2 linked regions of the Variovorax paradoxus genome follow. The protein of the gene in region 2 interacts with the protein of the main gene of each other region in a pairwise test. Links are inferred from orthologs where the notes say so. Each region holds a gene or a part of one and is shown on either strand. Other genes may lie near its edges.

Evidence for each region.
Region 1: the proteins of gyrB (region 2) and gyrA interact in binary tests that used the Escherichia coli proteins (3 or more experiments, as listed by UniProt). The link is inferred for Variovorax paradoxus from one-to-one orthologs.

The regions. Positions count from the first base shown.
Region 1 is NZ_LR743507.1:2,489,116-2,495,625, forward strand. The notes cover bases 3,171-6,416. They hold gyrA (DNA gyrase subunit A), read right to left. Parts: upstream 6,017-6,416; coding sequence 3,371-6,016; downstream 3,171-3,370. Other genes in these bases: AACL56_RS11250 (DUF2059 domain-containing protein), read right to left, coding at 3,171-3,374; ompA (outer membrane protein OmpA), read left to right, coding at 6,241-6,416. Outside these bases: AACL56_RS11235 (prephenate dehydrogenase), read right to left, coding at 1-485; pheA (prephenate dehydratase), read right to left, coding at 506-1,630; serC (3-phosphoserine/phosphohydroxythreonine transaminase), read right to left, coding at 1,658-2,725; more of AACL56_RS11250, read right to left, coding at 2,799-3,170; more of ompA, read left to right, coding at 6,417-6,510. UniProt on the Escherichia coli protein: A type II topoisomerase that negatively supercoils closed circular double-stranded (ds) DNA in an ATP-dependent manner to maintain chromosomes in an underwound state.
Region 2 is NZ_LR743507.1:536,245-552,396, reverse strand. Bases 13,017-16,152 are described here. They hold gyrB (DNA topoisomerase (ATP-hydrolyzing) subunit B), read right to left. Parts: upstream 15,842-16,152; coding sequence 13,217-15,841; downstream 13,017-13,216. Other genes in these bases: dnaN (DNA polymerase III subunit beta), read right to left, coding at 15,977-16,152. Outside these bases: AACL56_RS02615 (polyhydroxyalkanoate granule-associated phasin), read left to right, coding at 36-533; AACL56_RS02610 (metallophosphoesterase), read right to left, coding at 584-1,825; AACL56_RS02605 (hypothetical protein), read right to left, coding at 1,989-2,492; AACL56_RS02600 (hypothetical protein), read right to left, coding at 2,594-3,115; AACL56_RS02595 (hypothetical protein), read left to right, coding at 3,425-3,682; AACL56_RS02590 (hypothetical protein), read left to right, coding at 3,667-4,125; AACL56_RS02585 (AAA family ATPase), read right to left, coding at 4,136-6,439; AACL56_RS02580 (AAA family ATPase), read right to left, coding at 6,449-9,733; AACL56_RS02575 (AAA family ATPase), read right to left, coding at 9,730-13,011. UniProt on the Escherichia coli protein: DNA gyrase negatively supercoils closed circular double-stranded DNA in an ATP-dependent manner to maintain chromosomes in an underwound state.

The sequences.
Region 1 (6,510 bases), 2.0 Mb from region 2 along the record:
TGCGAAGCGCGCTGCACGTTGGAGCGCAGCGTGGCCTTGACAGGCGTCAGCACGACCTGGCGGCCGGCGAAGAGCGACGCCTCGGCGTGCTCGATGCCCGACAGCTCCTTGCCCGCGATCGGGTGCGCCGGCACGAAATTGGCGAACTGGCGCTGCAGGCCGTTGCGCGCGGCTTCGATCACGTCGCCCTTGGTCGAGCCGACGTCCATCACGAGCGTGTCGGCCGAAATGCCGTGGCGGATGGCCTTGAACGTGGCTTCCGATGCGGCCACCGGCACGGCCAGCAGCACGATGTCGGCGCCCGAGACCGCCAGCAGCGCCGAAGGCGCCGCCACGTCGATCACGCCGAGCTGCCGCGCCCGTTCGGTGGTGGAGGGCGACTTGCTGTAGCCCACCACCCGTTTCACCAGCTTCGCGCGCTTCAGTGCGAGCGCGAACGAGCCGCCCATCAGGCCGCAGCCGATCAGTCCCAGTTGTTCGAACATGCTGTGCGTCTGCCTGCTGCTCAGGCCTTGACCGGGTAGGCGCCGAGCACCTTGTAGAACGCGCACAGGCCGCGCAGTTCGGCCAGGGCCGCGGCCACGTTGGGCTGCGAAGGATGGCCGTCGAGGTCGATGTAGAAGTAGTACTCCCACTGGCCGGTACGCGCAGGACGCGACTCGAAGCGCGTCATCGACACATTGTTGACCTTCAGCGGCACCAGCAGGTCGTGCACCGCGCCGGGACGGTTCGGCACCGAGACGATCAGGCTGGTGCAGTCGCGGCCCGAGGCCGGCGGCATGGCGAGCGTCTGCGGCAGGCAGATCACGGAGAAGCGGGTGCGGTTGTACGAGTCGTCCTGGATGGCATGCGCCACGATGTGCAGGCCGAAACGGGTGGCGGCGCGTTCGCCGGCCAGCGCGGCCCACGCGGGGTTGGTGGCCGCGAGGCGGGCGCCTTCTGCATTGCTCGACACGGCGCGCCGCTCGGCGTTGGGCAGGTGCTTGGACAGCCAGGTCTGGCACTGCGCCAGCGCCTGCGGGTGCGCCAGCACGGCCTCGATGCCTTCGAGCGAATTGCTGCTTCGCAGCAGGTGGTGGCGAACCAGCAGGCTGACCTCGCCGACCACATGGGTGGGCGAGTGCAGGAACAGGTCGAGCGAGCGGGTGACGACGCCTTCGGTCGAGTTCTCGACGCCGACCACGCCGTACTGGGCGCTGCCCGCCGCGGTGGCATGGAACACCTCGTCGAAGCTCGCGCAGTAGATCAGGTCCGCGGCGCCGCCGAAGTACTCGATCGCTGCCTGTTCGCAGAAGGTGCCTTCGGGGCCGAGAACGGCCACACGCTGGGGCGACTCGAGCGCCAGGCAGGCCGACATGATCTCGCGCCAGATGGCCGCGACGTGGAGGTCCTTGAGCGGACCGCCGTTCGTCTTCTGCATCTTGTCGATGACTTGTGCCACGCGGTCGGGGCGGAAGAACGGCGTGCCCTCGCGCTTCTTGACCTCGCCGACCAGCTCGGCCACGTGGGCGCGCTCGTTGAGCAGGCTGAGCAGTCGCTGGTCGAGCGAGTCGATCTGCACGCGCAGATCGGCCAGGCTCTCGGAATTGTCAGAAGAAGAGGAGGGTGGTGTGGAATCGGAGGCGGTCATCGGTGCGAGCAGCGGCTGGGCATGCGCCTAGGCATGCGATCGCTCGAATTCTCGCATGTAGGACACGAGGGCCTGCACCCCTTCCAGCGGCATGGCGTTGTAAATGCTGGCACGCATGCCGCCGACCGACTTGTGGCCCTTGAGCTGCAGCAGCCCGGTTTCGCGCGCACCCGCCAGGAAGGCCTCGTTGCGGCCTTCGTCGGCCAGGAAGAACGGCACGTTCATGCGCGAGCGGCAGCTCGCATCGATGCGGTTGGCGTAGAAGTCGGAACTGTCGATGAATTCGTACAGCAGCTTAGCCTTGGCGATGTTGCGCTGCTCCATGGCTGCCACGCCCGTGAGATCGCCTTCCCGCTGCTGCAGCAGCCACTGGAAGGTGAGTCCGGCCATGTAGATGCCCCACGTCGGCGGGGTGTTGTACATGGAATGGTTGTCGGCCACGGTCTTGTAGTTGAACGCGCTCGGGCAGATCTCGAGCGCGCGGCCCAGCAGGTCGTCGCGCACGACGACGATGGTCAGGCCTGCAGGGCCGAGATTCTTCTGGGCGCCGCCAAAGGCCAGGCCCACGCGGCTCCAGTCGACGCTGCGCGAGGCGACGTGCGAGGAGAAATCGATGACCAGCGGCACGTCGCTGCCGAGCGCGGCCAGGTCGGGCAACTGATGAAACTCGATGCCGTTGATGGTCTCGTTGGTGCATACGTGCACGTACGACGCATCCTTGGCGAGTTGCCAGCTGGCGGGGTCGGGAAGCTTGGTGTGCTGGTCGTCGGCGTTGCTCGCGGCCACGCGCGCCGTGCAGTAGCGTTGGGCTTCCTTGTGCGACTTGATGCTCCAGCTGCCGGTGATGACGAAGTCGGCGGCTTGCCCGCGCGACAGGTTCAACGGCACGATGGCGTTCTCGCCCAGTCCGCCGCCCTGCATGAACAGGACGTGAAAGTGAGAGGGAATGGCCAGCAGCGTTCGGATGTCGGCTTCGGCCTGGGTGCAGATCGCACCGAATTCCTTGCCGCGGTGGCTCATTTCCATCACGCTCATGCCGCTGCCCTGCCAGTCGAGCATTTCGGCGGCGGCGCGTTGCAGCACCGCCTCCGGCATGGCAGCCGGACCGGCCGAGAAGTTGTAAGGGCGCTTGCCGGCCGGCGTCTGCTGCTGCTGGGTCACGTTGGTCTTACTTCTTGGCTGGAGCCTTGGCGGGAGCCTTGCCTGCAGGGGCTTCGGTGGGAGCACCCAGGGCCTTGGCGACGTTCTCGTCGAGCGCGCGCATCTTGGGCTCGATGGTGCCGCGGGTTTCCGACACGAGCTTCTCGGTCAGTGCGGTCTGCATCTTCGGGTTCAGGTCCTGGTATTTCTTGCTCAGGGGCGAGTTGATCCAGGCGAGCAGCTGCTTGAGCTCGTCTTCGCTGAAGTTCTGCTCGAGCAGCGGGCTCAGGGCACCGGGAGCCAGTTGAACGGCCTTGTCGCGGACGATCGGATAGGCGTCGTCGAAGTACTTCTTCAGCTCTGCATCGGCTGCCTTGGCGGCCGATTCACGCTTGGCTTCGGGAACCTGCGTCTGCAGGTACTGCGAACCCGCCTGTGCGATCGGAGCGCTCGATTGCTCGACCAGACCGCGCGCCAGCGATTCGATGCCGGGGCGCTGGATGTCGATGAACTGCTTGATGAGCGCGGCCTTGTCCTGGGCCATTGCGGCCATCGAACTGCCAGCCAGGGCGACCGTCAGAAGTGCGAGTTTGATTTTTTTCACTGAGGATTCTCCGTTGAAGATGAGGATGCATCGTCCGCGTCCGGCTCGGATTCGCCGTTCGCGTCATTTTCGACAATGCGTTGAAGACCGCTGAGTTTGGCGCCTTCGTCGAGACCGATAAGCGTAACGCCTTGCGTTGCGCGGCCCAGTTCGCGAATTTCGGCAACCCGGGTGCGCACCAGCACACCCTTGTCAGTGATGAGCATGATCTCATCATCGGCATGAACGAGAGTGGCAGCCACGACCTTGCCGTTGCGTTCACTCTGTTGGATCGCGATCATGCCCTTGGTTCCGCGGCCATGGCGCGTGTATTCGGTAATGCTTGTGCGCTTTCCGTAACCATTTTCCGTGGCGGTGAGCACGCTCTGCTGCTCGTCTTCGGCCACCAGCATGGCGATGACGCCCTGTCCCGGGTCGAGCGACATGCCGCGCACGCCGCGGGCATTCCGGCCCAGCGGACGGACATCCTCCTCGTCGAAACGCACGGCCTTGCCACCGTCGCTGAACAGCATCACGTCATGCTTGCCGTCTGTCAGCGCCGCGCCGATCAGGTAGTCGCCCTCGTCGAGGTTCACGGCGATGATGCCGCCCTTGCGAGGGTTGCTGAACTCGTCGAGCGCAGTCTTCTTCACTGTGCCCATCGAGGTTGCCATGAACACGTACTGGTCCGCCGGGAAATTGCGCTTCTCGCCGGTCAGTGCAAGCACGACGTTGATCTTCTCGCCTTCCTGCAGCGGAAACATGTTGACGATGGGGCGCCCGCGCGATCCGCGCGAACCCGCCGGCACTTCCCACACCTTGAGCCAGTAGAGCCGGCCGCGGTTGGAGAAGCACAGGATGTAGTCGTGCGTGTTGGCGATGAAGAGCTGGTCGATCCAGTCGTCGTCCTTGGTGGCCGTGGCCTGCTTGCCGCGGCCGCCGCGCTTCTGTGCGCGGTATTCGCCCAGCGGCTGGCTCTTGATGTAGCCACTGTGCGAGAGCGTCACCACCATGTCGGTGGGCGTGATCAGGTCTTCGGTGGAGAGGTCGTAGGCGCTGTGCTCGACCTGGCTGCGGCGAGCCCCGATCTTCGACTGGCCGAACTCCTGCTTGATGGTGCCGAGCTCTTCGCCAATGATGGTCGAGACGCGTTCGGGCTTGGCGAGGATGTCGAGCAGGTCGTCGATCTCTGCCATGACATCCTTGTATTCGGCAACGATTTTGTCCTGCTCAAGGCCGGTCAGGCGCTGCAGACGCATCTGCAGGATTTCCTGGGCCTGCGTATCCGAGAGGCGGTAGAGTCCGTCGCCGCCCATGCCGAACTCGCGCTCCAGGCCTTCGGGACGGTAGTCGTCGGCGTTGACCACGCCGCCATCGGCGCGCGAACGCGTGAGCATCTCGCGCACCAGTTTGCTGTCCCAGGCGCGCGTCATGAGCTCGGCCTTGGCCACCGGCGGCGTCGGCGATTCGCGGATGATGCGAATGAACTCGTCGATGTTGGCGAGCGCCACCGCCAGGCCTTCGAGCACGTGGCCGCGTTCGCGGGCCTTGCGCAGCGTGAAGACGGTGCGGCGCGTGACCACTTCACGGCGATGCTGGAGAAAGACCTCGATCAGGTCCTTCAGATTGCACAGCTTCGGCTGGCCGTCGACCAGCGCCACCATGTTGATGCCGAAGGTGTCCTGCAGCTGCGTCTGCTTGTAGAGGTTGTTGAGCACGACCTCGGGCACTTCGCCGCGCTTGAGCTCGATGACCAGGCGCATGCCCGACTTGTCGGACTCGTCCTGGATGTGGCTGATGCCTTCGATCTTCTTCTCGTGCACCAGTTCGGCCATGCGCTCCTGCAACGTCTTCTTGTTGACCTGGTAGGGGAGCTCGTCGACGATGATCGCCTGGCGCTGGCCGCGGTCGATGTCTTCGAAGTGGCACTTGGCGCGCATCACCACCTTGCCGCGGCCGGTGCGGTAGCCGTCCTTCACGCCGTTGATGCCGTAGATGATGCCGGCGGTGGGGAAGTCGGGCGCGGGCACGATTTCCATCAGTTCGTCGATGCTGGCCTGCGGATTGCGCAGCAGGTGCAGGCAGGCATCGACCACTTCGTTCAGGTTGTGCGGCGGGATATTGGTGGCCATGCCGACCGCAATACCGCCGGAGCCATTGACCAGCAAATTCGGAAGCTGGCTCGGCAACACCTTCGGCTCTTTTTCGGAGCCGTCGTAATTGTCCTGAAAGTCGACAGTTTCCTTGTCGATATCAGCCAGCATTTCGTGAGCAATTTTCGCCAGCCGGATTTCCGTATAACGCATTGCGGCCGCGTTGTCTCCATCGACAGACCCGAAGTTGCCCTGGCCGTCCACCAGCATGTGGCGCATCGAGAAGTCCTGAGCCAGCCGCACAATCGTGTCGTAGACCGACTGGTCGCCGTGCGGATGGTATTTACCGATGACGTCGCCGACGATACGGGCCGACTTCTTGTAGGGCCGGTTCCAGTCGTTGTTGAGCTCGTGCATCGCGTAGAGCACCCGGCGGTGCACCGGCTTGAGGCCGTCGCGGGCATCGGGAAGCGCTCGGCCCACGATCACGCTCATGGCGTAATCGAGATAGCTGCTGCGCATTTCCTCTTCGAGACTGATGGGCAGGGTTTCTTTTGCGAAGGACGTCATGAGCAAGGGGCTGGCGGCAGGAACCTTAAATTTTACGCTGTGAGGGGTGTCGCACCGCCGCAACACAAGGCGTCTATTCCGCCTCCGTCCTACGTTTCCGGGGCGCCCGGCGGCCTGTTTGCCAAAGACCCTATGGCACAATCGCCTCAACGTTTTGGGTGGTGGTCACTTAAAGCGTCCTTGATTCGCAGCGCGGCTGCGGCTTTTTCCCCAAGAGGAGAACCATGAAGAAACTGAATAAAGTGGCGATGATGTTTGCAGTCGCTGCGCTCGCCACTGCCGCCGGCGCGCAGACCCGTGTCACCGCTGCGGACGGCGGTCCTACGATCGACAACTGGCAAAACGGCACCGGCGAACTGGTCTGGAAGAACGGCACGAACGAACTGTGCTGGCGCGATGCCAACTGGACGCCTGCTACGGCTGCCGCTGGTTGCGACGGTGCTCTGGTTCCTGCTGCTCCGGCTGCTGCTGCTCCGACCCCTGCTGCTCCGGCT
Region 2 (16,152 bases):
TGGGCCGACTTCGTTCACGACAACCACTGCCTCACATGCTGTTCCCTGCCCCCACCCTCGCCCAGGCCGGCCCACTCGCGCAGTGGTTCGAGCTGGCCCTCAAGACCCAGGAAATGCTGCTGTCCTCTGGCTCGGTGATCCGCATGCGCACGGAGCGCATCGCCCGCGCCGGGCTTGCGCCCAGCGCCGACGATCTCGCGGAATTCCAGCTGATGGGCCAGGAAAAGCTCGCCGCCGCCAGCGAATCCGGCCTGGCGATGGCCAGGCAGTGGCAAAGCAGCCATCTCTCGCTGGCCAACCGCGTGCTGCAGCAATGGCTGCAGAGCACCAGCGCGTTCTTTTCCCTGGCCGGCAGCGTGACGCCCGCGCAGGCGGCCGCGCACAGCGATGCCCTGGTGCAGTCGGCGGCGGGCACCGTGGATGCGGCGAGCCGGTTGCCCGACATCGCGGCGCGCATCGCGAACGACGGCCTCGAGCCGATCCGGGCGGCCGCCACGTCGAACGCGCGCCGGCTGGCCGACCGCGGCGCCTGAACTTCCGGCGGGAAGCAGGAAAGCGGGAAAGCGGGAAAGCGGGACGCGCGTCAGTCCCGCGCCGGAACCAGCGTCAGCAGCGTGATTTCCGATGGCGCACCGAAGCGCTTCGGCGGCCCCCAGTAGCCCGTGCCCCGGCTCACGTAGATCCACATGTCGTGCAGGCGATGCAGTCCCGCCGTGAAAGGCTGCTGCATCGGCACGAACAGGTTCCACGGAAAGAACTGGCCGCCGTGCGTGTGGCCCGACAGCTGCAGCTGGTAGCCTGCAGCGGCCGCCACCGGCGCGCTGCGCGGCTGGTGCGCCAGCAGCACGCGCGTGTGCACCAGCGGCGGGGCGTCGTACAGCGCCAGGTGCGGATCGCTGGCGTGGGCGGCGTCGAAATGGCCCGCGGTGAAGTCGGTCACGCCCGCCAGCACCAGCGCGCTCTCGAACAGCTCCTCGTCGGTCTGCGCGCCGCGCACGTTGCGCGTCTGCAGCACCACGTGCTCGTTGAGCAGCACCTTCAGGCCGAGCCGGCGCAGCTCGTCGATCCAGGCGTGCGCGCCCGCGTAGTACTCGTGGTTGCCGGTGACCACGAAGGTGCCATGCCGCGCGCGCAGCCCGGCCAGCGGCGCGATGTGCTCGCGCAGTTCGGCCACGGTGCCGTCGACGAGGTCGCCGGTGATCGCGATGGCGTCCGCGCCCAGGCGGTTGACCGCGTCGACGATGCGCTGGATGTACGTGTTGCGGATGGTCGGCCCGACGTGGATGTCGCTGAGCTGTGCGATCGTGAAACCCTCGAGTGCCTGCGGCAGCCCGCGGATCGGCACCTCGACGCGTTTCACGCTGGCGGTGCGGCGCGCATTCAGGAAGCCGATGGCCGAGGTGGCGGTGGCCATTGCAAGCACCGCCAGCGCGCTCCAGGGTTTCAGTGCCGCCCACTGCACCTGCACGCCACCGGCGACGCCGGCCAGCCAGGTCAGGCCCAGGGCGGCATCGCGCACCAGCGTCAGCACGAACATCGACGAAAACCAGCCCATGCTGATCAGGCCGATCCATTTCAGTGCGGTGCCCGGCGAGGCGCCGTCGCGGCGCGAGAGGAACGGCAGCGGAATGGTGAACGCCGACACTGCCAGCGCAACCAGCGCCAGCGGCCAGGCGGGCGTGAGCACGGCCAGCGCTGGCACGAGGCGCAGCGCGATGTAGACGTGCAACAGCGCGGTCAGGGCGCTCAAGGGACGGATCGGCATCGGGGCAATGGGTTCGGGCACTGCCCGGGATACGCCATCTGCAAGGCGCGTGCCGTGCATTCAAGGCACGGCAAGGCGTTGGCGTCGCTATTTTTTCTATAGCGCAGCGCGCCCGGATAGCGGGCGTTGCAGCTCAAGGAGGCACCTCGAGTTTACGCCGGCCAAACGTTTGCGCGTGCAACGCCGGTGCCCGGCTGCACCGGCATTCGCAGTCCCGCGGTCGTTACTGCACCGCGCGCGTGCCGGCCGAGGCCATGTCGGTGCCTGCCGGCCAGACGAAAGTCGCCTTGGCCGGGGCGCCCTGCAGCACGTGCAGCGGCTGCTTGAGCACCTGGTTGCCCAGGCGCGCTTCCACCTCGTAGGTGCCCGGGTCGAGGCGGGCGACCATGAACGGGCCGCCCGACGTCACGTTGTCGATCAGCGCGGTGCCGCTGCCGTCGCGCACCGTGACGTGCACGTTCGCCGCGAAGTCGGCGCCCTTGCTGTCCTTGACCGCGAATTCGAGGGTGGCGGGCCAGCGCGGCGAGACCGTCTCCATCAGCTGGGCCTCGTCGCTGCCGATGCCGCCGCTCATGTACTCGATGCCGTGCGACATGTAGATCGGCGGATTCACCGCCGCCTGCGCCGACGAGAACGCGCCAAGCAGGACGGCGCCGCACAACAGCGCGGCCGCCAGGGGCCGCATGCTCGCTGCATCCGGCCTGCGCGATGAAAAACGGGGAGTCATGGTCTGGGTCCTTTCCTGTTCGTCGTGGCGAAGAGCCACGTTGCCACTGTGCGGCGCGTGGCTTAGGAAAGGCTGACCGGCCCCGCCGCGGCCGGGAAGGCTCAGCGCGCGGTGGCCGAGCTCTGCGCCAGCGTCTGCGCCAGCGGCGGTGTCACCGAGGCCATGTCGAAGTTCGACGGCCACACGAACGAGGCGCGCGCCGGCACGCCCGCGATCACCACCAGCGACTGCGTCAGCGTGAGGCCGCCGAGCGTCACGTTCACGTCATAGGCGCCGGGGTTCAGGCGCGCGAGCATGTAGGGCGACCGGGTCTGCACGTCCATCACCAGCTGGCCGGTGTACCGCTGGCGGATTTCCACCGCTGCCTGCGCCGGGAAGCCGCCTTGCTGCGCGCCCTTCCCGTCGCTCACGCCGAGCGCGATGGTGGCTGCCCAGCGGGGCGAGACCATTTCCATGAAGGCGGCCTCGTCGCGCGCGGCGCCGCCGCACATGTATTCGATGCCTTGTGCCACCTGGATGGGCGGGTTCGAGAACGCATGGGCCGAGCCGAAGGCCCCGAGGAAAGCTGCTGTGCCGCTCAAAACCAGCGCGGCCAATGGCCGCCGGAGACGCGAAGGGTTCATTGCTGTGGTGTCCTCGAACTTGCGTGACGTGAAATCCGTCGGGGATTTTGCTTAGCAAGAGTCGGGCTAGATATAGCGTTTACGAGGAACGATCTGCAGAGCGGCGTTGAATGCTATTGTTTTCATAGCTGATGACGTCCGTGTGACGCGCGTCCCGGCTACTTTTCCTCACAACCTTCACATAAACCCTGATGCGCCGTGGTCTGCGGCTTTTTCGGGATGCTTTCCGGCGGCGGGCATGGTGCGCGCCTACAGAGGTGCATGGCGGCGCGGACTATGAATGAACCAACGCAATCAAGGAGCCTGGCCATGACCCTCGAATCGACGATCAACGAATTCAAGAAAGTCGACGCTGCGCGCGCCGACTACCCCGGCGAGCACCTCATGGTGCTCGGCGCGGGCATCCTGCTGCTGCTCGCGGCGGGCCGCAGCCGGTCGTTCCTGGCGCGCATCGCCGTGGGCGCGGCCGGCGGGGCGCTGATCGGGCGCGCGGCCAGCGGCACCGGCGGCGTTGCGAAGCTGGCAGGCGCATTGCAGTCCGGAGGCTGGGCATGGCCGCGCCGCTGAGGAGCCGCGCCGTGCGCGCCGCCGCGGCAACACCCGACCGGCGCTACTGGCCGCTGTGCCTGGCGGTCGCACTGCTGGCGATGTTCATGTTCTACGTGACGCTCCAGGGGCTAGTGCGGGAAAGCGCGGCGCACGCCGCGATGCAGTTCGACCAAGCCGTGGCGGCCGCTCGCCAGACGCCGGTGGCGCCCGACATGCCGCGTTTCGAGCCGATCGCGCCCGCCATGCAGGTGCCTGCAGCCGCGGTCGCCGCCGTTGCTGCCGAGACGCTGTCACCGCCCGCCGTGGTGCACGCCAGGGCGGCCGCACCGGCGGTCGTCGAGGTGACCAAGTGCTTCACGCCGGGCGGCGAAGCCGCCTACTCCGACGGCCCGTGCCCGGAAGGATCGCAGGCCACCAAGCTGCGGTTGCCGCGCGACATGAACGTCGCGGCCAGCCTGTAACGGCGGCTCTTCAGCCGGAGACGGGCCGCACCACCACGGCCGCGTCCGCGATGTCGACCTTGAGCAGCGTGCCGTCCGGCACCTCGCCGAACATCGCGCGTGCCACCGCGGCCACCACCAGCTGCTCGACGGCGCGCTGCAGCGGCCGCGCGCCGTAGGCCGGGCTGAAGCCCTTGTCCGCCACGAAAGCGACGAGCGCGGGCGAGAACGCCAGCCGCACGCCGCGGCGCACCAGCCCCTCGCGCCGGGCGATCGCATCCAGCTCCTGCAATGCGATCGCCTCGATCGCCTCGCGCGTGAGCGGCGCAAAGGGCACCACGCGGTCGATGCGGTTGAAGAACTCCGGCCGGAAGAACTGCCGGATGTCGTGAATGGTGCTGCCGCCGCCGGCGTGGCCGGCGTCCTGGCCGAAGCCCGGTGAGGCGCCGTGGCGCACGCCGAGGTTGGTGGTCATGACGATCACCGTGCTGCGGAAGTCCGTCATGCGCCCGCGGCTGTCGCGCAGCCGGCCCTCGTCGAGCACCGTCAGCAGCAGGTCGAACACCGACGGGTCGGCTTTCTCGATCTCGTCGAGCAGCACCACCGAGAACGGCTGCTGCCGCACGTGTTCCACCAGCTTGCCGGGGCGTGCGCCGGTGCCGATCAGCCGCGCGACCTGGAAAGCGTGCTGGAACTCGCTCATGTCGATGCGGAACAGCGGATCGGCCGCCGCCCCGGTGGCACCGTTCCCGTTCCTGCCCGCCCCGAAGAAGTACTGCGCCAGCGCCTTCGCCGCGGCGGTCTTGCCCACGCCGGTCGGCCCCGCGAACAGCAGCGTGGCGATCGGCTTGGCCGGGTCGTTCAGGCCGGCCTTGAACAGGTAGACCACGTCCTTCAGGTGGCCGACGGCCTCGTCCTGCCCGAACAGCTTCTGCGCGAAGAAGCCGTGCACCTGCGCGTCGTCCAGCGGCTGGTCGTCGCGCAGGAAGGTCTCGGGCAGTCCCGTGCTTTTCGCGAAGTGCACGATGACCGCGGTCTCGGTCACCACGCCCGACTGCGCCGCCATCGCCTCGCGCACGCAGTCGCCGAAGAAGCGCACCGCCTTGCCCGGAAAGCGTTCGTAGCGCACGTAGCGCTGCAGCAGCCGGTAGCCGGTGTCCAGCGCCGGGCGCTCGATCTCGACCGACAGCGCGCCCTGCGCGTGCCCCGCGAACAGCTCCAGCACGCGGCGCGCGCGCAGGCTGTCCATCTCGGGCAGTTGCAGCGTCTCGAAGCAGTCGATGAAGCCGGGCAGCCGCTGGCGCGCGGTTTCCAGCTCGCTCGGATTGGCCTCGCCCACCAGCCGCAGCGTGCCGCGGCGCAACGCCGGCAGCAGGTACGCGGCCATGGACTCTTCGGGGCTCTGCCCGCCGACCTGCAGCAGGTTGACGAAGTCGGTGACCCACAGCAGGCCGTCGGCCATGTCGAGCCATTCGACGGTCCGGTCGCACAGCGCCTGCCATTCGCCGAGGTACTTGGCGCGGCCGATCAGGCGCTCGGCATGGCTGCGCCAGAAGGTCGGCGGCGCATCGCGGCCGGCGGTGAGCCGGTGCGCCTTGCGGATCGCCTCCAGGATCGCCACGCTCTTGCCCACGCCGGGCTCGCCCACCAGCAGGAGGTTGCCGCCGCGCGCCAGCCGGGCGGCGATCTCGTCGACCAGCGCGCCCTGCTCCCACGCCACCTCGGGAAAGACATGAAGGCCGCGCCGCGCGCCGACCTCGGGGAGCCGGTCGGCCACCGCCGAAAGCGCCTCGTAGGTTTCGCGCAGGTGGCGCGGCACCTGCTGCCGGCCGGTGGCGCGGTCGTCGCGCCGCACGTCGATCTGGTCGAGCCACGGCACCGAGGGCATGAGATAGCGCTGCGCCGTCTCGGGCGACAGGCCGTCGAGGCATTCGCGGGTGTAGTGCTCGATCAGCACCGGCAGCTGCGCGTCGTCGTAGTAGTAGAAGCTCTGGTCCAGCCACGGCAGGTAGCACTTGGCGTAGCCGTCTTCCTCGTTCTGGCCGAACACGGCAGCCACGTGGAAATCGGTGGCGCGGGGCTCGGGGAAGTTGCCGCGCTCGGTGCGGTGCGCGAGGCTCACCGACACGTGCACCAGCTTGAGCCGCGCGTCGTCGATGTCGGGCTCGGGAACGTAGCCGTCGCGCTCGCGTTCGCGCTGCAGGGTTTCGGCGAGCGCCGCCTTCACGCGGCGCGCGCTGCGCTCGATCACCTGGTAGTCGGTGCCGAGCAGGATGCCGCAGACGGCGTCGTCGTCGAGTTGCCAGCACACGAGGGGATAGGAAAGCGTCGCCATGCGTGGGTCTCAGTCTTGCGCGGCGCGGGCGTCCCACAGCAGCAGGCGCCAGTCGTCCTCGCTGAGCGGGCCGCTGAACTTGCGCACGCGGCCGGAGCGCAGGTCGCTCAGGCAGCGGTGGTCGCCGGCGCGCGCCGGTTCCAGGCGCAGCCGCACGATCTCGGTGGGCAGGGGCGGCGGCGAAGCATCGGCCCGGTCTTCCATCGGCAGCAGCCGCACCGCCAGCGGCAGCGGCCGGTCGTCGCCCACGTACCAGAGGTGGATGCCGCACTCGCCGCCGAACGCGTCGCGCAGGCCGATGCCTTCGAAGCAGCGCACGCCGTCGCGCGGCGACGGCAGTTCGTGCAGGTCGAGCTGCGCGACCAGCGCGGCATAGTCGGCCCATGCGGTCTTCACGGCCGCCTCGCCCGCGCCGGTCTGCAGCGGCACGATCTCCACGCCGATGCGTTCGATGCCGTGCCGCGCCAGGCTGTCCGCGCGGCGCGCGAGCTGGTCGATCTCGAGCTGCCAGCGCACGGCTTCGGCATCGGCGCCGCGCAGCGGCTGCGAGCCGGCCAGCAGCTGCTCGAACAGCTCATGGATGTCGTGCTGCGCGGCCAGCATGTCGGTCATCGGGCGGCCCATGCAGCGCCAGTCGCGCGCGCGAGGCGGCAGTTGCCTCACCGCGCGCACCGGCGCGGCGCGGCGTTCCGACAGGTCCCAGCTGCGCCGCGCCAGCACTTCGCGCAACGGATCGAGCCGCACCTGCAGCGCGCGCAGCGCCAGCGCCTGGGCGTCGGGCGGCCCGGCATCGAGCTGGCCGCGCAGCCGGTCGTGCAGGGCGTCGGCCGCGGCCGCGAGCCGCTGGTAGTCGGCGGCGGAGCCCGTGTCGCCGGGCAACGCCACCGTGCGCTGCTTCGCGTAGTCGAGCACGGTGGCGCGCGTGGCAAGAGCGCCCTCGCCCGGCACGCCGTCGAAGGCCACGTCGAGCAGCATCGGCTGGCCGCTGTGCGACGCGGCCAGCCGCTGCGCGATCGGCTGCGTGAGCGCGCGCTCGATGCCGCGCTTCAGCGCGCGCGCGCCCAGCGCCTCGTCGTGGCCGAGCCGCGCGAGATGATCGAGCGCCTCGGCCGACACGTTCAGGAAGGTGAGCCGCCGCACGAAGCCGTCGCGCGCCAGCACGCGATCCAGCTGCAGCCGCGCGATGGTTGCGATGTCGTCCGCCGCCAGCGGCGTGAAGCCCACCACCTGGTCGATGCGGTTCAGGAATTCGGGCCGGAAGAAACGCTCCACCGCCTCGCGGTAGGTGTGGGCCACGTCGCCCGCTTGCCGCACGAAGCCGGTGTGGCGGCTGGCCGCGCTCGCGCCGAGGTTCGAGGTGAGCACCACCACGCATTGCGAGAAGTCGGTGGTGCGGCCCATCGCGTCGGTCAGCCGGCCCTCGCCGAGCAACTGCAGCAGCAGGTCGTGCACCGAGGGATGCGCCTTCTCGATCTCGTCGAGCAGCAGCACGCAGGCGCGCCGCTGGCGCACGGCGGCGGTGAGCTGGCCGTCGGGCCGGTGCACGTCGCCGATCAGCCGGCCCGTGGCGTCGCCGTCGACGTACTCGTTCATGTCGAAGCGCACCAGCCCGCCTTCGTCGGCGAACAGGAAATCGGCCAGCAGCTTGGCGGCCTCGCTCTTGCCCACGCCGGTGGGGCCGATGAACAGCAGCGACGACAGCGGCTTGCCCGGCGCGGCAAGGCCCGACTTGACCAGCGCCACCACGTCGACCAGCTGCGCACGCGCCTCGCCCTGGCCGATGAGCCGCGCCGCGAAGTGCGCCGCCGCCTCGGCCGGCGCCAGGCCCACCTGGCGCGAGAACAGCTTCTCGCGGAAGTGGTAGGTGGCCGTGTACGCGGCCAGCACCTCGGCGCGGCCGACCTCGCCGCGCGCATGCCGCACGGCCAGCCGGTCGAGCACGCGGATCGCCGAGCCGGGCAGCACTTCGTCGGCGGCGAAGCGGCGCTCCATCTTCAGCAGTTCGGCCACCGCGCCCGCTTCGATGCGGCACTCGTGCTGCTGCTCGAGTTCGGCGCGGCGCCAGTTGACGATGCGGATGGCGGTGGCGCGCGGCGGCGCCTCCACGCGGATCACGCGGAACAGGTCGGCGAAGCGGCGGTCGCGCTGCTGCACCTTCTGCCAGGCCTCGGGCGTGGCCTCGCCGATCATGGTGAAGGCGCGCTTCTCGAGCAGCGGGCGCAGCACGTCGGCCAGCGTGAGCGTGTTCTGCGAGCTCTTGCCGATCGCCATCAGCGCGACCAGGTTGTCGCAGTAGAGATGGTCGGGCCGCGCGATGCGGAAATCGTCGCGCAGGCGGAACTGAAGGTACTGCAGCAGCACGGCCATGCGGCGCTGCCACTGGCCGATGATGCTCATGCCCGAGATCACGCGCATCGGGTCGAGGTGCCAGATCTTCTGCATCCGCTGGCGGTCGCGGCCGGTCTCGATGTCGATCTGGCGGCGCAGCGCGCCGTGCACCAGCGCCGTCTTGCCGGCGCCGCGCGGGCCGACCAGCACGATCGCGCCGGCACCCCCCTCCGCACCACCGGCGCCTTCGCCGCGGTAGATGGCGCGCCGCAGTTCCTCGACCGCGTCGTCGCGCAGGATCGCCCGTGCGAGCGCGTCGGGGTACAGGTCGTTCAGGTCGACGGCGGCGCGCGCCATTTCGCTCGGGCCGTCGCCGATGCCGTCGTCGCGCATCGCGCTGCGCCGGTCGTGGCCGCTCTCGAACGGAAAGTGCCCTTGCGCGATACGCATCGACAGCTCGAGCTCGCCGAGCTCGTCGTTCGGGGAGGCCAGGTAGCGCTGCGGGTCGAAGGCATCGCCCAGTTCCTTGCGCTGCTCGCGGAACCACGCCTGGATGGCGGCCACCAGCCGCTCGGTGCGCTGCGACTTGTCGAGGTGCGGTTCGCCCAGGTCGGCCACCAGCGCGTCGAGCTGCGGCAGGCAGGCGTAGCGCCGGCCGGCCACGCTGAAGTGCGCGGCGGCGAACGCGCCCTCGACCCAGCGCCGGCCGCTGTCGAAGCCCAGCGGCACGAGTTCGAAGCGCAGCTCCGGCGAAAAGCTCAGCCACAGGCGCTCGTCGAGCGTGTCGCGAGAACTGCGCGTGCCCTGGAAATGGCGCACCACCGCCTGGCGCAGCTTGTTCAGCGCCAGCTCGTAGCGCACGGCCGTCGCCTCGATCTCCGGCAGGAACAGGCAGCGCAGGCGGAAGCCCGCCTCCTTGCGGTGCGTGACGAAGACCGGAACGCGCAGGCTGCCCTGGCCGCTCACTGGTCCTCCTCCCCGAGCAGCATGCGGTCCATGAGCGCGTTGAAGTGGTTGTCGAGCACGCGCTTCCATGCGGGTGCGTCGGGAAATTCCGAATGCCAGTCGGCCTGCGGCGCGCCCAGCAGTCCCTGCTTCAGCACCCGGTGCACGGGACGGCTGTCGAAGAAATGCTGGCGATGCACGTTGGTGGGCGTGGCGAAGGCCGCGAGCGTCTTGTTGAGCACGGAAACCCAGGCGTCGGACTTGCGGTCGCCTTCCCAGATGCGCCACATGCCGCTTTCGCCGCGGAAGTAGTCGAACACCGCCGGGCCCCTGAGTTCGATCTCGAAACCGACGACCAGGCTCTTGCGGCCCGAGGCCTGCGGCCACGGAAACTTGAGGTACTGGCTGGGCGGTGCTTCTTCTTCCCTCGCGTCGTGCTTTGCGTCCTGCTTCGCGTCTTCTCGACGGTCGTCCGGCTTGCCCTCGCGTTTCCGCTCGGCCGCCGCCTGCTGCAACTCGGCCGCGCGCGCGGAGGGCTTCTGGGGCTCGTCGCCCAGCCGCACCACCTGCGAGCGCACCTCGAAGCCGGCGAGTGCGGCGGCCTCGGTCCACGCGGCATGCAGCGTGGCGGCCAGCGCCGGCGAGGCGTAGAGACCGACCGTGCAGACGCTGCTGTCCGGCCGCACCGCGTGGAAGGCGCGCTGCTTGAAGCCGGTGAAGCGCGTGCGCCACGCGGCCAGGTCGGGCGGCGCGTCGGCTTCGCCGACCAGCGCCAGCAGCGCCTGGCCTTCCAGCTCGATGATCTCCGCGAACAGGCCCTGCGCCTGCTGTTGCACGGCAGCGAGCTCGCGCGCGCGGGCGGCGTGCTCGGTGCCGTCCCAGTGCGGCAGGTGCGGTGCGCGGCGGCGCCGGTTCTCGTGGCGTCGGCGTTCGTGGTCGAGGCGGAACAGCTGGTTCACCAGGGTCACGTAGAGCGGTCCTTCGGTCACGCGCTGCCAGTGGCGGCGGGCCTCGGCCAGTGCGTCGGCGGCGAGCAGCGGCGTGTTGTCGACGGGACGCTGCAGCAGCTCGGTGCGCACCTCGAATGCGCGCGCGCCGCCCGGGCCGGGACAGACCTTCACCGACAGCGGCGTCACGTAGGCATGCGGCGACAGCGCATGCGCCAGCGGCAGCAGCAGTTCGCGGCGCAGCACGCGCTGCACGTCGCGCGCCCCGTAGCGCGCATCGCCGGGCAGCGTGGCCAGGTGCGCGGACACGCCGGCGTCGAGCGCGAGTTCGGCGTTGCGCTCGAGCAGGCCTTCGCGCTGGCGCATCAACGCCATCTCGCGCTCGAAGATCGGCGCACGCTCGGCGGCCGACAGCGCGGCGAACGGCACGATGTGGTCGATGCGGTTGAAGAGTTCGGGGCGGAAGGCCTGCTGCACCGCCTGCTCGAAATGGCTGCGCGGATCGCCGCGCTGCGCGCCCAGGCCCATCGGCGTGCGCTGCATCACCTCGGCGCCGAGGTTCGAGGTCATCACCACGAAGCTGCCGCAGAAGTTGGCTGTGAGCCCGTCGCCGCCGGTCAGCCGGCCTTCGCCGAGCACCTGCAGCAGCAGGTCGAAGAAGCTCGGGTGCGCCTTCTCGAGCTCGTCGAACAGCACCACCGAAAACGGCTGGCGCCGCACCGCGCCGACCAGCACGCCTTCGTCGCCGCCCAGGTCGCCGAGCAGGCGCAGCACCGCCACCGGGTCGGCGTACTCGCTCATGTCGATGCGGATCATGCGGCGCGCGTCGCCGAACATGAACTCGGCCAGGGCCTTGGCCGTCTCGGTCTTGCCCACGCCCGTGGGCCCGATCAGCAGCATCGACGCGATCGGCTTGCCGCTGCGCGCCAGGCCGGCCTTGGTGGCGACCAGCAGGTTGGTCACCACCGAGAGCGCATCGGGCTGGCCGAACAGGCGGCGCCGGAAGAAACCGTCGACCTCCTCGAGCGACAGCGGCAGCCGCGCGTCGAGCATGCGGCGCGGCATGCCGGTCTCGGCGCAGAAGGCGGCCAGCGCTTCGTCGCGGCCGATGTCGGCGCCCTGCCCTCCGCGGTCACCGCGATGGCCTCGCGCGTGCAGGATCAGTTCCTCGAAGAAGCGGATGCCCTTGCCCGGAAAGCCCGAGTAGGGCGAGAAACGGCGCTGCAGCGCGATCAGTTCGGACACCGCCTCGGGCGACACCGCCACGCGGTGCGCGGCGGCCAGCGCGGCCACCGCGGCGAGCATCGTGCGCTCCTGCTCCGCCTCGGGCAGTTCGGGCAGGCGAACCACCTGGAAGAGTGCCGAGAAGCCGGGACTGCGCAGGTCGATCAGCGAGAGCTCGGCGGGCGTGGCCTCGGCCAGCAGCATCAGCTGCCCGCGCGCCAGCGGCTCGCGCAGCGCGTCGCCGAGGCTGATGCTGTTGCCCTCGTACTGGCCCACCTCGAACAGCTCCGACAGGTGGCCCACGTAGAGCGCGACGTTGCGTTCGGCCAGCTCGCGGCACAGCCCGCTCAGCGCGTGCTGCCAGCTGCCGTCGCGCGTGAGGCCCTGGATGAGCCGCGCCGCGCTGGTTTCCCACGGTGTGCCACCGGCGCGGTCGCGGCGCTCGCGCGCGTACTGGTGCACCAGCGCCGTCTTGCCGCTGCCTTCGGCGCCGACGACCAGCACGCTGCGCGCGAAACGCCCTTCCGCCGCGCGCGCCATGGCCTTCAGCGGCTCGTCCAACTCGACGGCCGTGCGCGCGCTCGCGCTCATCTCGTTGGCCACCGCGGGCAGCAGCGGTTCGGCGCGTTCGTTCTTCAGCCGGCGCAAGGTCTCGGCGCTGTGGAACACCACGTCGAGCGGCAGCTGCGTCAGCTCGACCTGCTCGAACCATTGCGCGGCCACCTGCCGCCGCACGTCGGCCTGCCGCCCGGTGCGCCGGTGCTCGAGCACGACCGCCTCGATCACCGCCTCGCGCAGTCGCTCCGGCTCGGCGAGCGTGACGATGCCCAGCGCCGGAACGCAACCGATGCAGGGTGTGTTGGCCGGGCCGCTGGAAAGAAACGCGACATGGCGGACGCGGCGCGGCGGATGCAGCAACGGGTTGCTGCCGCCGGGAATGTCGATGTCGATCTCGTGCCGCTCGAAGACCGGCGGGTCGTTGATCTGCACCGCCTCGAGATAGCGCCCCTTGTCGACCAGGTGCGACTGCACCGCCTGCGCCATGCGCCGCGCCATCGCCTGCGCGCTGCTGCCGAGCCATGCCATCGCGGGGAAGGCCAGCGGCGTGACGACGGTCTCGCCGGACACGGTGGTCAGTTCGAAGAAGGCGAAGCTGGAGGGAATGGGAGAGGTCCTGTGCGCAGACGAAATTGGCGCAGATTCTGCCTCACGGCCTTGACGGTCCGAAGGCGCGGTGGCGCTTTGGACGCACAAGGCAAAACGCCCGGCGGGGCCGGGCGTTTCGAATGAATGCGAAGGTTCGCGGAAGCGGACCGAGCGGCCGGCGGACGGACTACACGTCGATGTTCGCCGCGCGCAGCGCGTTCTGCTCGATGAACTCGCGGCGCGGCTCCACCTCGTCGCCCATCAGCATCGTGAACACGCGGTCGGCTTCGATCGCGTCGTCGATCTGCACGCGCAGCAGGCGCCGCACGTTCGGGTCCATGGTGGTTTCCCACAGCTGTTCGGGGTTCATCTCGCCCAGGCCCTTGTAGCGCTGGCGCGAGGTGGCGCGTTCGGCTTCGCCGATCAGCCACTTCATGGCCTGGCGGAAGTCGTCGACCTTCTCTTCCTTGGCGCGTTCGCCCTCGCCGCGCTTGACCAGCGCGCCTTCGGTGCTCAGCAGCCCGCGGAAGGTGTTGGCGGCTTCGGCCAGGGCCGCGTAGTCGGCGCCGTGCACGAAGTCCTGCGTGAGCACGCTGCTCTTGATGTTGCCGTGATGGCGGCGGCTGATGCGCAGCAGCGGCTTGTCGGTGCGGGCGTCGAACTCGCTGCTCACCTCGGCGGGCACGCCGGTCGTGTTGAGCTCGCGCAGCTTGGCCTGCAGCGCCACGGCCGATGCCTCGGCGGCCGGGGTGGTGTCGAGGTCGAGCGCCACGCCGTCGGCGATGGCGCGCAGCGCCTCGGCGTCCATGAAGTTGCGCAGGCGCGCGATGACGGCCTCGGCCACCTGGTGCTTGCGCGCCAGCTCGGCCAGGGTGTCGCCGGCGAGCGTGGTCGAGCCGGCGCCGCCGGTCTCGATGCGTGCATCCTTCAGCGCCACCTTGAGCAGGAAGGCGTCGAGCGCGGGACCGTCCTTCAGGTATTGCTCTTCCTTGCCGACCTTCACCTTGTACAGCGGCGGCTGCGCGATGTAGATGTGGCCGCGCTCGACCAGCTCGGGCATCTGGCGGTAGAAGAACGTGAGCAGCAGCGTGCGGATGTGGGCGCCGTCGACGTCGGCGTCGGTCATGATGATGATGCGGTGGTAGCGCAGCTTGGCGACGTTGAAGTCGTCCGCGCCGCCGCCCGCCGTGCTCGCGCCGGCGCGGCCGATGCCGGTGCCCAGGGCGGTGATCATGGTCAGGATTTCGTTGCTGGTCAGCAGCTTCTCGTAGCGCGCCTTCTCGACGTTCAGGATCTTGCCGCGCAGCGGCAGGATGGCCTGGAACTTCCGGTCGCGGCCCTGCTTGGCGGAGCCGCCGGCGGAGTCGCCCTCCACCAGGTAGACCTCGCACAGTGCCGGGTCCTTCTCCTGGCAGTCGGCGAGCTTGCCGGGCAGGCCCATGCCGTCGAGCACGCCCTTGCGGCGCGTCATCTCGCGGGCCTTGCGGGCCGCTTCGCGGGCGCGGGCCGCCTCGATGATCTTGCCGCAGATGATCTTGGCGTCGTTCGGGCGCTCCTGCAGGTAGTCGGTCAGCAGGCGGCCGACGATGTCTTCCACCGGCGCTCGCACTTCGCTGGAGACCAGCTTGTCCTTGGTCTGGCTCGAGAACTTGGGCTCCGGCACCTTCACGCTCAGCACGCAGCACAGGCCTTCGCGCATGTCGTCGCCCGAGACCTCGACCTTGGCCTTCTTGGCCAGTTCGTTCTCTTCGATGTACTTGTTGATGACGCGCGTCATCGCGGCGCGCAGCCCGGTGAGGTGGGTGCCGCCGTCACGCTGCGGGATGTTGTTGGTGAAGCACAGCACCTGCTCGTTGTAGCCGCTGTTCCACTGCATCGCCACTTCGACGCCGATGTGCGTTCCCGGAATGCCGCCGTAGGTGTCGGCCGGGCGTTCGCCTTCGGCGTAGAACGAGTTCGGGTGCAGGACGGTCTTGCCCTTGTTGATGAACTCCACGAAGCCGCGCACGCCGCCGGCACCGGAGAAGTCGTCTTCCTTGCCGGTGCGCTCGTCCTTCAGGCGGATGCGCACGCCGTTGTTCAGGAAGCTCAGTTCGCGCAGGCGCTTGCTGAGGATCTCGTAGTGGAAGTCCGAGTTCTCCTTGAAGATCTCGGTGTCCGGCAGGAAGTGCACCTCGGTGCCGCGCTTGTCGGTGTCGCCGATGATCTTCATGGGCGACACCTCGACGCCCTGCACCGTCTCGAGCAGGCGGTCCTGGACGAAGCCGCGGCTGAACTGCAGTTCGTGGATCTTGCCTTCGCGGCGAACCACCAGGCGCAACATGACGCTCAGCGCGTTCACGCAGGACACGCCCACGCCGTGCAGGCCGCCCGACACCTTGTAGCTGTTCTGGTTGAACTTGCCGCCGGCGTGCAGTTCGGTCAGCGCGATTTCCGCGGCCGAGCGCTTGGGCTCGTGCTTGTCGTCCATCTTCACGCCGGTGGGAATGCCGCGGCCGTTGTCGGTGACGCTGATGGAGTTGTCGGTGTGGATGGTCACCACGATGTCGTCGCAGTGGCCCGCGAGCGCCTCGTCGATGGAGTTGTCCACGACCTCGAACACCAGGTGATGCAGGCCCGTGCCGTCGGAGGTGTCGCCGATGTACATCCCCGGGCGCTTGCGCACGGCTTCAAGCCCTTCGAGGATCGTGATCGAGCCTTCGCCGTAGCTGGTGTCGGCGGCGGCGATGACCTCGGGCGGCACGACCTGGACCTCCGGGGTGTAGACCGGCTCGGTGTGCGGGACTTCAGGCTTGTTTTCTTCAGCACTCATTCGGATATTCCTCTGTCTCTCACGCCGTCGGCGTGATTTTTCGGGCTCTCAAGAACTCGTTTCACCGCCTCTTGAAAGCGCAAACCCGCGGAGGGCCGCGGGTCGTGTGCGCAAGGCGCTGTGTTGTCTGACTCGTCAGATCCGCATCGGCATGACGACGTACTTGAAGGATGCGTTCTCGGGAATGGTCAGCAGCGCCGAGCTGTTGGAGTCGGCCAGGTCGAGCTTGACCATGTCTTGGTCCATGTTCGAGAGCGCGTCGATCAGGTAGGTCACGTTGAAGCCGATCTCGATGGAGTCGCCACCGTAGT